DNA from 3 places in the Saccharopolyspora sp. MMCC62 genome. Region 2 is predicted to be linked to each of the others. Evidence: riboswitches for the same ligand, from Rfam matches in the RefSeq annotation. Region 2 holds a riboswitch; each other region holds the start of a gene.
The links. Region 2 has a riboswitch for S-adenosylmethionine ahead of AC29IT_RS23305 (methionine ABC transporter ATP-binding protein). Riboswitches for the same ligand answer to the same signal wherever they lie in the genome.
Positions count from the first base shown of each region.

Region 1: linked by a shared signal. The riboswitch ahead of AC29IT_RS26105 (aminotransferase class V-fold PLP-dependent enzyme) and the one ahead of AC29IT_RS23305 (methionine ABC transporter ATP-binding protein) in region 2 are both predicted to bind S-adenosylmethionine.
Region 3: linked by a shared signal. The riboswitch ahead of thrC (threonine synthase) and the one ahead of AC29IT_RS23305 (methionine ABC transporter ATP-binding protein) in region 2 are both predicted to bind S-adenosylmethionine.

Region 1 covers NZ_JBYKCM010000014.1:37,368-41,639, reverse strand. Annotated here, with positions in the region: gene AC29IT_RS26115 (RluA family pseudouridine synthase) at 1-163, opposite strand, end outside; gene lspA (signal peptidase II) at 175-888, opposite strand; gene AC29IT_RS26105 (aminotransferase class V-fold PLP-dependent enzyme) at 923-2,251, opposite strand; SAM riboswitch class IV at 2,323-2,437, opposite strand; gene ileS (isoleucine--tRNA ligase) at 2,563-4,272, opposite strand, start outside.
Region 2 covers NZ_JBYKCM010000010.1:253,948-258,219, forward strand. Annotated here, with positions in the region: gene AC29IT_RS23295 (MetQ/NlpA family ABC transporter substrate-binding protein) at 1-673, opposite strand, end outside; gene AC29IT_RS23300 (methionine ABC transporter permease) at 773-1,456, opposite strand; gene AC29IT_RS23305 (methionine ABC transporter ATP-binding protein) at 1,453-2,475, opposite strand; SAM riboswitch class I at 2,745-2,834, opposite strand; gene rsmA (16S rRNA (adenine(1518)-N(6)/adenine(1519)-N(6))-dimethyltransferase RsmA) at 3,036-3,911, opposite strand; gene AC29IT_RS23315 (resuscitation-promoting factor) at 4,058-4,272, opposite strand, start outside.
Region 3 covers NZ_JBYKCM010000005.1:251,125-255,396, reverse strand. Annotated here, with positions in the region: gene AC29IT_RS14540 (ComEC/Rec2 family competence protein) at 1-1,158, shown strand, start outside; gene thrC (threonine synthase) at 1,215-2,483, opposite strand; SAM riboswitch class I at 2,496-2,623, opposite strand; gene holA (DNA polymerase III subunit delta) at 2,730-3,713, shown strand; gene rpsT (30S ribosomal protein S20) at 3,981-4,241, opposite strand.

The DNA.
Region 1 (4,272 bases), on a different contig from region 2:
GTCCGCCCGCGATGAGCCGGTCGGACTTGCCGACGGGGGCGCCGTCCAGCAGCACCTCACCGGATTCGGCGAGCCCCGCCACCGTGCTCCGGGACAGCCCGAGCAGCTTCGCCAGACCCGCATCGACCCGCATGCCTTCGAGGCCGTCCGGGACCGGGAGCATCCGCAGATCGCTCATGCCCGGTCCTCGCGCTTCTTGCGGGTGTGCACGGAGCCGTCGTAATCCCGGCCGAACAGCGACAGGAGCACCACGAGGATTCCGCCGCACACGATGGACGAGTCGGCGACGTTGAACACCGGCCACACGCTGCCGTCCGGCGCGAACAGCGACACGAAGTCCACCACGTGCCCGCGCAGCGGCCCCGGTTCCCGGAACAGCCGGTCGACCAGGTTCCCGCAGGCCCCGCCCAGCACCAGGCCGAGCCCCACGGCCCAGCCGGTGGAGCGCAGCTTCGGCGCCAGCCACACGATGACGCCGACGACGGCGATCGCCAGCAGCGCCAGCAGCCAGGTCATGCCGGTGGCCAGCGAGAACGCGGCCCCCGGGTTGCGCACCAGCACCAGGTACACGGCACCGCCGAACAGCTCCAGCGGTGGCCGCCCGTCGAGCCGGGCGACGGCGGCGATCTTGGTCAGCACGTCCGCGGCCAGCAGCAGCGCCGCCACCCCGAACAGCAGGACCAGCAGCTTCCGCGGCGCGCGGCCACCGGCGGGTTCGACCGCGGTCGCCCCGGCGACGTCCGAACCCGAGTCCGGCTCGCCTGCGGCGGTACCGCCGTCCCCGCCCGCGGCGGGTCGCGCTTCCGGTTCTGAGGTCGAGCCCGCGCCGTCGGCGGGGTTCGATCCGGGCTGCTCGGAGTCGGACTGCTCGGTGTTCACCCGGCCCATTCTCCCCGACCGCCGATCGGTCGTTCGCAGCGGCTCACGCCAACGCGGCGGGGAACTCGCGCGGATCGTCGGCGGGCACCCAGCGGCCGCCGTCCAGTTCGTAGCTCCACTGCGGCCCGTGGGCGACCAGCTCGCGCAGCGCGGTGACGATCCGGTCCACGTGCTCGACGGTGGTGCCGAGGCCGAGGCTGATCCGGACCGCGCGCTGCGCGTCGGTGCCTGCCAGCAGGTGCCGCACGGCGCGGTGCGCGCAGAACAGCCCGTCCCGCACGCCGATGCCGTGCTCCGCGGACAGCGCCGCGGCCAGCAGGCCCGGGTCCTGGCCGTCCACGGTGAAGCCGACCACGCCGACCCGGTCGTGCTCGGGCCCGAACAGGCTCAGCTCGCGCAGCCCGGGCACGGTGGCGAGCCCGGCGCGGAGCCTGCGCAGCAGCAGGTCCTCGTGCCCCTCGATCGCCTCGGCGTGCTCGGCGATCACCTCGCAGGCCTTGGCGAGCGCGTGCACGCCGACCGTGTTCGGCGACCCGGCCTCGTGCCTTTCGGGACCGGTGTTCCAGTCGATCTCGCCCTCGTCGGGGACCGAGCGGGTGGCGCCGCCCCCGGCCAGGTACGGCTCGGCCCGGTCCAGCCAGTCGTCGCGGCCGATGAGCGCGCCCGCGCCGAACGGGGCGTAGAGCTTGTGGCCGGACAGCACCGCGTGGTCCACGCCGAGGTCGGCGATGCGGATCGGGCGGTGCGGGGCGAGCTGGGCGGCGTCGAGCACGGTGCGGGCGCCGTGCGCACGCGCGACGCGGGCGAGTTCGGCGATCGGCCACAGCTCGCCGGTCACGTTGGAGGCGCCGGTCAGCACCGCGAGCTTCGGCCCGTCGGCGCACTCGGCGAGCGCGGCGTCGAGCAGCCGCACCGCGTCCTGCGGGCTCTCCGGGATGTCGAGGCGGTGCAGCCGCTCCCCCGCCCACGGCAGCAGCGCCGCGTGGTGCTCGGTGTCGAACACGACCACCGAGGTGTCCGCGGGCAGCGCACCGGCCAGCAGGTTCAGCGCGTCCGTGGTGTTCCGGGTGAAGATCACCGAGTCGGTGCGGCGGGCGCCGACGAAGCGGCGCAGCACGTCCCGAGCGCCCTCGTAGACCCGGGTGCACACCTGGGAGGCGAACCCGGCGCCGCGGTGCACGCTGGCGTACCAGGGCAGCAGCTCGTTCACGGCGTCGCGCACCGCGTTCAGGCAGGGCGCGCTGGCCCCGTGGTCCAGGTTGGCGTACTCGGCGGAACCGCCGGTGACCAGCGGGACCTGCAGCTGCGCGCCGACGACCGCGGGCACCACGGGAACGGAGTCCACGACGGACCAGATCGGGGTTTCGGCGATCTCACCGGCGGCGGAGCGAACGGCTGACGACACGATGCCTCCTGGGGCCTCACCGGGCCCGGAGCATTCGGGGCCCGCGCTTGCCGACCGCCCTGCGCGATCGGCCAGGTCCTCACCCGGGGCACCCCACCGCGGTAGGAGGGTTGCCGGCCAGCAAACCGGGGTTTCCCGCTGGCACTCATGACCTTCGACGACGAACCTTAAGGACCACCCCCCGCCGCGCGCAACCGTCCGGTGCGAAGTGGGAGGTGTGCCACGCCCGTCCGGGCGGGTCCGCGAAGGATCTCGCGGACCCGCCCGGGGGCGGCCGATCAGACGCGTTCGACGGCGACCGAGACGTCCACGCCGTCCCCGACGCTGCCCGCGGAACCACCCGCGGCCGCGCCCTCGGACACGACATCGGCGAGGGTTTCGGCAGCGATGAACTCGCGGTGCGCGTCCACCGCGGCCAGCACCTCCGCGGGCGCGGAGACCTCGACGCGGATGCGGTCGGAGATCTCGAACCCGGCGTCCCGGCGCGCCTGCTGCACGACGCGCACCAGGTCGCGGGCCACGCCTTCGGCGGCCAGCTCCGAGGTGACGTCGCAGTCCAGCACCACCAGCCCGGCCCCGCCCGGCAGCGCGGCCGCGGCACCGGAGTCGGTGGACACCAGCCGCTCGGTGAACTCGCCCTCCTGGAGTTCGGTGCCGTCCGCGACGACGGCCCCCGCCGCGTTCCGGGTCCAGTCGCCGGACTTCACGGCCTTGATCACCCGCTGCACGTCCTTGCCGAGCCGGGGTCCTGCGGCGCGGGCGTTCACGGCGATCTCGAACCGGCCGTGCGCGGCGACGTCGGTGGTCAGCTCGACCTCCTTGACGTTCACCTCGTCCCGGATCAGGTCCACGAACGGCTCCAGCGAGCCGGCTTCCGGCATGGCCACGACCAGCTTCGCCAGCGGCAGCCGGACGCGCCGCGAGTTCGACTTCCGCAGGGCCAGCACCGAGGAGCACACCTGCCGCACCCGGTCCATCGCCGAGACCAGCGCCGCGTCCGCGGGCAGCTCGTCGACCAGCGGCCAGTCGGCCAGGTGCACCGAACGGCCACCGGTGAGCCCGCGCCACACCGCCTCCGCGGTCAGCGGCAGCAGCGGCGCCACCACCCGGGAGGTCACCTCCAGCACGGTGTGCAGCGTGTCGATGGCATCGGCGTCCCCGGCCCAGAACCGGTCCCGGGAGCGGCGCACGTACCAGTTCGTCAGGACCTCCAGGAAGTCCCGGACGCTGGCGCACGCCCCCGCCGGGTCGAACACGTCCATCGCGGCCTGCACGTCGCCGACGAGCTCGTGGGTCTTGGCGAGCACGTAGCGGTCCAGCACGTGCTCGCTGTCCACCCGGAACCGGCCCTCGACGCCTTCGGCGTTGGCGTACAGCGCCAGGAAGTACCAGGAGTTCCACAGCGGCAGCACGGCCTGGCGCACCGCATCCCGGATGCCGCGCTCGGTGACCACGAGGTCGCCGCCGCGCAGGATCGGGCTGGCCATCAGGAACCAGCGCATCGCGTCCGAACCGTCGCGGTCGAAGACCTCGTTGACGTCCGGGTAGTTGTTCTTCGACTTCGACATCTTCATGCCGTCGTCGCCGAGCACGATGCCGTGCGCGACCACGTTGGAGAACGCGGGCCGGTCGAACAGCGCGGTCGCCAGCACGTGCAGCAGGTAGAACCAGCCGCGGGACTGGCCGTTGTACTCGACGATGAAGTCGCCCGGGTAGTGGTGCTCGAACCAGTCGGCGTTCTCGAACGGGTAGTGGACCTGCGCGAACGGCATCGCCCCGGACTCGAACCAGCAGTCCAGCACCTCCGGCACCCGCCGCATGGTGGACTTGCCGGTCGGGTCGTCCGGGTTCGGCCGGGTCAGCTCGTCGATGTTCGGCCGGTGCAGGTCGGCGGGCCGCACCCCGAAGTCGCGCTCCAGCTCGTCCAGCGAGCCGTACACGTCGGTGCGCGGGTGCGCCGGGTCGTCCGAGGTCCACACCGGGATCGG
Region 2 (4,272 bases):
ACGGGTTGTTCTCCGCGCTCTCCACCGCGATCGGGTCCTTCAGCCCGGCCTTGAGCGCATAGTTGCCGTTCACGATCGCCGCGTCGACGTCGTCGACCGAGCGGGGCAGCTGGTCGCTGGAGAGCTCCTGGAACCGGATGTTCTTCGGGTTCTCCGCCACGTCGCGCACCCCGGCGCCCTGCTCTGCGCCCGGCTTCAGCTTGATGACTCCGTTGTTCTGCAGCAGTTCCAGGCTGCGGGTCTGGTTCGACGGGTCGTTGGGCAGCGCGATCCGCGCCCCGTTCGGCAGCTCCTGGAGGGACTTCACCTTCTTGGAGTAGACCGACAGCGGTTCGAGGTGCACCGTCTGCACCCATTCGAACTCACCGCCGCGCTGCGCCTGGTACTCCGCCAGGTACGGCTTGTGCTGGTAGTAGTTCGCGTCCAGCTCGCCGTTGGCGACGGCCTCGTTGGGCCGGTTGTAGTCGTCGAACTTCTCGATCTCGATCTCGATGCCGGCCTGCTCGGCGAGGTGGTCCTTGACGAACTGGAGGATCTCGCCGTGCGGCTGCGGGCTGACGCCGATGGTCAGCGGGGCCTCGGGGTCCTGCGCGGCGGGCGTGCCGGAGGCGCCGCAACCGGCCAGTGCCAGCGTCGCAGCGGTGAGCACCACGGCCAGGGAGCGAAAACGCATCGATCGCGTCCTTTCTGGAGGGCCGACCGGTGACGTGCACCGGCGGCCGGCGGGGATCGCACGTCCCCGCCGTCGGAGTGTTCCTGGTGAGCTGCGGGCCTAGCCGGTCGCGCTGCGGCGGCGGTCCACTGCTTTGGCGGTGATGTCGGTGAGCAGCTGCATGGCGAAGGCCAGCACGGCCAGCACCACCACCGAGCCGTACAGCACGCGCTCGTCGTACGCCTGGTAGCCGTCCTGGATGGCGGTGGTCCCCAGCCCGCCACCGCCGATGGCGCCGGCCATCGCCGCGTAGCCGATGAGCGCGACGGCGGTGACGCCGACGGCCCCGACCAGCGCGGCGCGGGCCTCGCCGAGCAGCACGGTCCACACGATCCGCCACCGGCTCGAACCGGTGGTGATCGCGGCTTCGACGACGGTGAAGCTCACTTCCCGCAACGCGTTCTGCGTCAACCGCGCGAAGAACGGCACGGCGCCGACGACCAGCGGGACGATCACCGCGGTGCTGCCGATGGACGTGCCCACCAACAACCTGGTGAAGGAGGCCAGCACCACCAGCAGCACCACGAACGGCACGGACCGCACCACGTCGACGACCACACCGAGGATCCGGTGCAGCGTCGGACGCGGGCTGAGCCCGACCGGAGAACTCAGGTGCAGGAACACGCCCAGCGGCAGTCCACCGAGGACCGCCAGCAGGGTCGAGACCAGCACCATGTAGAGCGTTTCGGCGGTGGCACCGCCGAGCAGCTCCGCTACTTCCGCCCAAGGGGTCGGATCACTCACGCCGCGACTCCATCAACACTGACCGGGGTGCGCCGCACGTGCGCGTCCCGGTCGACCATCCACTTCAGGGCCGACTCGGACCGCTCACCGGCGAGTCCGATGCGGAACTTCGCCACCGGGGTGTCGCCGAGCCGGGTGAGCCCGCCGCCGAGGATGGACAGCTCCACCCCGAACCGGCTCGCGGCCTCGGGCAGCAGCGCGCCGACAGCGGCGAAGCCGACGAGGACCACTTCGGCGACCACGTCGTGGCGCACCCCGGGCACGACCGGTGCCTGGTCGGTCTCGGGCAGCAGGCTGGTGCTGACCCGGCTGCCGGGTTCGGCGACGAGGTCGAGCACCTTGCCATGCTCGACGAGCTTGCCGCCTTCGAGCACCGCCACGTCGTCGGCGATGCGCCGCACCACGCCCATGTCGTGGGTGACCACCAGAACGGTGACGCCCAGTTCGGAGCGGGCCCGGTCCAGCACGGTGAGCACCGAGTCGGTGGTGCCCGGGTCCAGCGCCGAGGTCGGCTCGTCGGCCAGCAGCACCGAGGGCTTGGCGGCCAGCGCGCGGGCGACCGCGATGCGCTGCCGCTGCCCGCCGGAGAGCCGGTCCGGGTAGATCGGCGCCTTCTCGGTGAGCCCCACCAGGTCGAGCAGTTCGGCGACGCGGCTGCGGCGCTGCGGCGCGGGCATCCCGGCGGCTTCCAGCGGGAGCGCCACGTTGCCCGCGGCGGTGCGCTGCCGCAGCAGCGAGTCGCCCTGGGGAACGACGCCGATGTGGCGGCGGGCGGCGCGCAGCGCGGCGCCTTCGAGGGAGACGAGGTCGGTGCCGTCGACGCGGATGGCGCCGCGGTCCGGCTTCTCCAGCAGGGCGATGCACCGGGCGAGGGTGGACTTGCCCGCGCCGCTGGGTCCGACGACGCCGAGCACGGCGCCCGCCGGGACCTCCAGCGACACGTCGTCGAGGGCGACGACGTCGGACCGGTCGGACTGGTCGGGCCGGAAGGACTTGGTGAGGTTCTCGACTGTGATCACGATCGCGCTCCGCATCAGCTCACGCCGACCTGCGGACATGCCGCGGCCGGGCGGGGAGGAACAGAAGGGCCTGGTGGGGCGGTGACGACTGGGGCCGTCAGCCGGCGAGGCGACAGGCCGTCGTGGTGCGGCGTCCGTGATCGATAACCCGGCGCTGGGTCAACGCGAGCCCGTGCGGACCGGAGCCGACGCGAGCGCGACCACCGCGGGCCCGCCTGCGGCTGGACCGGGGCGCACGTTCACCTGCGAGCAGAGTTTCAGACACCACAACTCCATCGACCCTGGCGTTAGCACCTGCTCCGGTGGAGTGGTTGCTGCGGCGTCGTGGAGCCAGGTCTCTCAGCCGCTCGGGATGGATTTCCCGAATAGTAGAACGCAGCGGCGTCGGGAGGCGCAAGCCAAAAGCCGTCACTATGTGGAATCGTTTGACAAATCACATCCCCCTACTGAGCAGGAGACATGTCTGGTCGTGAATATTCCAGTGACCTTATGTGAGCAGCGCTACGGTTTTCCGCCTGGACGGAGCAACGCGACCCCCGAGGGTGCGACGCAGCGGAACGTCAGCGCGCCGATCCCGCGCCCGCCTCGGCCACCCGGGCGAAATCGGCCACCGTGAGCTGCTCGCCGCGCGCCGACGGGTCCACCCCGGCCGCCCGCAGCACCTCCTCGGCGCGCGCCGCCGAACCGGCCCAGCCGGACAGCGCCGCCCGCAAGGTCTTGCGCCGCTGCGCGAACGCCGCGTCCACCGCCGCGAACACCTGCGCCCGGGGCGCCGCCGACGGCGGGTCCACCCGGGAGAAGGACACCAGCCCGGAATCCACGTTCGGCACCGGCCAGAACACGTTGCGCGGCACCGGACCCGCGCGCCGGACGTCGGCGAACCACGCGGCCTTCACGCTCGGCACCCCGTAGGTGCGGCCGCCCGGCTTCGCGGCCAGCCGGTCGGCGACCTCGGACTGCACCATCACCAGACCGGTGCGCAGCGACGGCAGCTCCGCCAGCAGGTGCAGCACCACCGGCACCGCCACGTTGTACGGCAGGTTCGCGACCAGCGCGGTCGGCTGCGGCTCGGCGAAGTCGGCGGCCCGCACCCGCAGCGCGTCGGCGGGCAGCACCCGCAACCGGTCCCGCAGTTCGGGGGCGAATTCGGCGGCGGTGCGCGGCAACCGCTCGGCGAGCACTGGGTCGATCTCCACCGCCACCACTCCGGCGGACTCCGGCAGCAGCGCCAAGGTCAGCGAGCCCAGCCCGGGACCGACCTCCAGCACCACGTCCTCCGCGGTGAGACCGGCCGCCCCGACGATGCGGCGCACCGTGTTCGAGTCGTGCACGAAGTTCTGGCCGAGCCGTTTCGTCGGCCGGATCCCGAGTTCCCCCGCCAGCCGGCGAACATCGGCCGGCCCGAGCAACCGCGCCTGGTTCGCGTGCTGTTCCACGAGGTCAAAGCTACCCGCGCCCGCTTCCCGCACCGCGCCCGCCCTCCCCCGCGCTGATCAGGGCCGCGCCGATCAGGGCCGCGAACGCGAACGACCGGTCACCGGCACGAGGCCGATGACCGGTCGGGGAACGCGGAGGTCGCCGCTCAGCCGAGGCCGAGCTTCGAGGAGCAACCCGGCCAGGCGCCGTAGCTGCCGCCGCGGGCGTCGCGCACCTTGGTGGCCACCGAGATCTGCTGCTCCCGGCTCGCCTGGTGCGGGTAGGCCGCGTACTGGTCGCCGCCGTAGGCGTCCCAGGTGCTCTTGTCGAACTGGAGGCCGCCGTAGTAGCCGTTGCCGCTGTTGATCGACCAGTTGCCGC
Region 3 (4,272 bases), on a different contig from region 2:
CAGGTCAGCCTGGTCGCGGTGGTGGCGAACCTGCTGGCCGGGCCGCTCGTGGCACCCGCGACGGTGCTCGGGGTCGCGGCGACGGTGGTGGCCCCGTGGTGGGCGCTGCCGGCGAAGGCGCTGGTGTGGCTGGCAGGACCCGAACTGGAGTGGGTGCTCGCGGTCGCCCGGCACTCGGCGGCCGTGCCGGGGGCGGTCGTCGACTGGCCGTCCGGTGCGGTGGGCGGGATCGCGCTGGCGGTGCTCTCAGCGGTGCTGCTGATCGTGCTGCGCGGCCGCATCGCCCGGCTGGTGCTGATCAGCGCGGTGCTGGTCGTCGTGGTGGTGGTGATCCCGGTCCGCCAGCAGGTGTTCCCCTGGCCGGCGCCGGGCTGGTCGATGGTCGCCTGCGACGTGGGGCAGGGCGACGGGCTGGTGCTGGCCACCGGGCGGGACCGGGAAGCGGTCGTGGTCGACACCGGACCGGACCCGGCGCTGATGGCGGAGTGCCTGCGCCGCTTGCGGATCCGCAGCGTCCCGCTGGTGCTGCTGACCCACCTGCACGCCGACCACGTCGGCGGCATCTCGGCGGTGCTGTCCGGACGGCAGGTCGGTGCGGTCGCGGTCGGGCCGTTGGACGAACCGGCCTGGGCGGCCCGGGAAGTGCGGGCGGCCGCCCGCGCGCACCGGGCACCCGTCATCCCGCTGCGCGCGGGACAGCGGTTGCAGTGGCCGGAACTGGTGCTCGACGTGCTCGGGCCGCGGGGAACGCTCGCCCGCAGCACGTCCGCGGAGGACGCCAACGACGCGTCGCTGGTGGTCAAGGCGACCACCCCGGCGGGACGGGTGCTGCTGACCGGGGATATCGCGCTGCCCGGGCAGGCCGCGCTGCTCACGTCAGGTGCGGACCTGCGGGCGGAGGTGCTCAAGGTGCCGCACCACGGGTCCCGGTTCACGACGCCGCGGCTGCTCGCACAGGTGCGCCCGCGGCTGGCGGTGATCAGCGTCGGCGCCGGGAACGACTACGGCCACCCGAGCCCGCTCATCCTGGGCGAGCTGCAGCGGCTGGGTGCGCGGATCCACCGCACGGACCGGTCCGGGGACATCGCGATCGTCCCGGGCCGTGGCGGGAGCACCGCGGTGGAGCGGGGCGATCCGCTGCGGCCGGACGAGAAGTGACCGGCGCACCGGTCCGGGACCGTGGGCCGCGGTGCTCCGCGGCCCACGGCCACCGATCACAGGCCGAGGGCCTCGTTCACGGCATCGGTGTTCGGGGCGACGGTCGCCTTCGGCCCGACCTGGTCCTGCACGGCGTCCAGCGTCTTGAGGCCGTCGCCGGTGATGAGCAGCACCGTCTCCTGGTCCGGGTCGATCTGACCGGCCTCGATGAGCTTCTTCGCGGTCGCGACGGTGACGCCACCGGCGGTCTCGGCGAAGATCCCCTCGGTGCGGGCCAGCAGCCGGATACCGGCGACGACCTCTTCGTCGGTGACGTCCTCGATGGCCCCGCCGGTGCGCCGGACCACGTCCAGCACGTACGGGCCGTCGGCGGGAGCACCGATCGCCAGCGAACGCGCGATGGTGTCCGGGCGGACCGGCTGCACCACGTCGTGGTTCTGCTTGAACGCGCTGGCCACCGGCGAGCAACCGTTGGCCTGCGCGCCGAAGATCCGGTACGGGCTCTGCTCGACCAGACCGGTCTGGCCGAGCTCGCGGAAGCCCTTGTCCACCTTGGTCAGCTGCGAACCGGAGGCGATGGGCACCACGATCTGCTCCGGCAGCCGCCAGCCGAGCTGCTCAGCGACCTCGAACCCGAGGGTCTTGGAGCCCTCCGAGTAGTACGGCCGCACGTTGACGTTGACGAACGCCCAGTCCTCGTGCTCGGCGGCGAGCTCGGTCGCCAGCCGGTTCACGTCGTCGTAGTTGCCGTCCACCGCGAGCAGCGAGCCGTCGTAGACCGCGCTCATCAGGATCTTCGCCCGCTCCAGGTTGGACGGGACGAGGACCACCGAGTCCCAGCCGGCGCGGGCCGCGGCGGCGGCGACGGCGTTGGCGAGGTTGCCGGTGGACGGGCAGGCCAGCACCTTGAACCCGAACTCGCGGGCGGCGGCCAGCGCGACCGCGACCACGCGGTCCTTGAAGGAGTGCGTCGGGTTGCCGGTGTCGTCCTTGATCCAGATCCGCTTGACGCCGAGCGCCTTCGCGAGGTTGTCCGCGCGCACCAGCCTGGTACAGCCGGGCTCGGTGTTCGGGTGCTCCTCGACGTTCGTCGGCACCGGCAGCAGCTTCTTGTAGCGCCAGATGGAGCGGGGGCCTGCCTCGATGTCCTCGCGGCGGATGCGCCCGAAGTCGTAGGCGACCTCCAGCGGCGAGAAGTCCTCCAGGGACACGAACTCGGGCGCCAGCGGCTGGCGGTGCCCCTCTTCCTTCGACACCAGCTCGACGGCCGGACCGAGGTCGTAGGTCTTGCCGGTGGAGTTCGGGGCATGGGCGGCAGCGGTCATCGCGAGGTCCTTTCCTCATCTGTCCCGCGGGCGGGTCGGAGTTGGCACCAATTTCTTCGACTACCTCGCGAATGCCGCGAAAGGTCGAGATGGTTGCCGGGGCTTCATCGGGCCGTTCCCTCTGCCCCTCTGGATGAGCTATTCGGTTGTGGCTGCAACGTTACGGGAGGCCGCCGCATCCTGGCCAGCACGGGTACCGGCGCACGGACCGGCGGTGGTGTCGCAGGGTCGTGCGACGATGCCCCTATGAGTTCGCCGTCGGTGGTCTGCGATCCGCTGCACCTGATCCTCGGGGACGAGGAACTGCTGGTGGAGCGCGCGCTGTGGGAGGCGGTCGGAGCGGCCCGCGCGGCCGATCCGGAAACCGAGCTGCGCAGGATCAAAGTGAGTGAACTCACCCCGCCGGAGCTGGACGAACTGCTGAGCCCTTCGTTGTTCGCCGAAGGCCGCGTGGTGGCGCTGGAAGCCGCTCAGGACGCGGGCAAGGAGATCGCCGAGGCGATCCTGTCGCATGCGCGGCAGCCCGCGGACGGCGTGGTGCTGGTGATCGTGCACAGCGGAGGCGGCCGCGGGAAGAACGCCAAGGAGCTGCCGAGCGCGTTGCGCAAGCTCAACGCCCGCGTCACCGAGTGCAACAAGATCACGAAGGGGCCGCAGCGGGAGGCCTTCGTCAAGGACGAGGTGCGTCGCGCGGGTGGCCGCATCGACGCCGCCGGAGTCGGCGCGCTGATCGAGACGGTCGGCTTCGACCTGCGCGAGCTGTCCTCGGCGGCCTCCCAGCTGGTCGCCGACACCGGCGGGAAGGTCGACGAGTCGGAGGTGCGCCGGTACCACCGCGGCCGTGCCGAGGTGACCGGCTTCGCGGTGGCCGAGAAAGCCGTCACCGGTGACCTGGCCGGAGCGCTGGAAGCGCTGCGCTGGGCGCTGCAGCTGGGCGTCGCGCACGTGCTGATCGCGGACGCCCTGGCCGATTCGGTGCGCACCATCGGCCGCGTCGCCGCCTACGGCCGAGGCGACCCGTTCCGGCTCGCCGGAGACCTCGGCATGCCCGCGTGGAAGGTGAAGAAGGCGCAGGCGCAGGCCAGGGGCTGGAGCAGCGCCACCGTCGCTGAGGCGTTGCGCGCGGTCGCCGTGCTGAACGCGGACGTCAAGGGCATGGCCGCCGACGCGGACCACGCGCTGGAGCGCGCCGTGCTGCGGCTGGTCGAACTGCACTCCTCCCGGAACTGACCCGCGGTCGTCGTCACCCGGCGAGCCCCGCCCGCACCGTCCGGCGACGATCATCGCCGGTGCCCGGTGCCCGGTGCCCGGTGCCCGGTGCCCGGTGCCCGGTGCCCGGTGCCGCACGAACGGCACGCGAGCCCTCAACCCCGCGCGCGGGAACTACTGAGCCCGCGGCCTGCCCCCCTAGAACGCGAAGCGGGGCCCGTCCCCGGAAGGACGGGCCCCGCTTCGGGCCGGTGCGCGTGCCGGACGGAGGCCCGGCCGCGCTCGGGCTCAGAGCTTGTTGACGGCCTGCGCCAGCGCCGACTTCTTGTTCGCGGCCTGGTTGGCGTGGATGACGCCCTTGCCGGCGGCCTTGTCCAGGGTGCGCGAGGCGGCGCGCTGCAGCTCCAGGGCCTTGTCCTTGTCACCGGCGGCAACGGCCTCGCGGAACTTGCGGATGGCGGTCTTGACCGACGACTTCACCGACTTGTTGCGCAGGCGGTTGCGCTCGTTGGTCTTGATCCGCTTCATCTGAGACTTGATGTTGGCCACTGGGGCGCCTCTTTCCTCGATCGGATTCGTC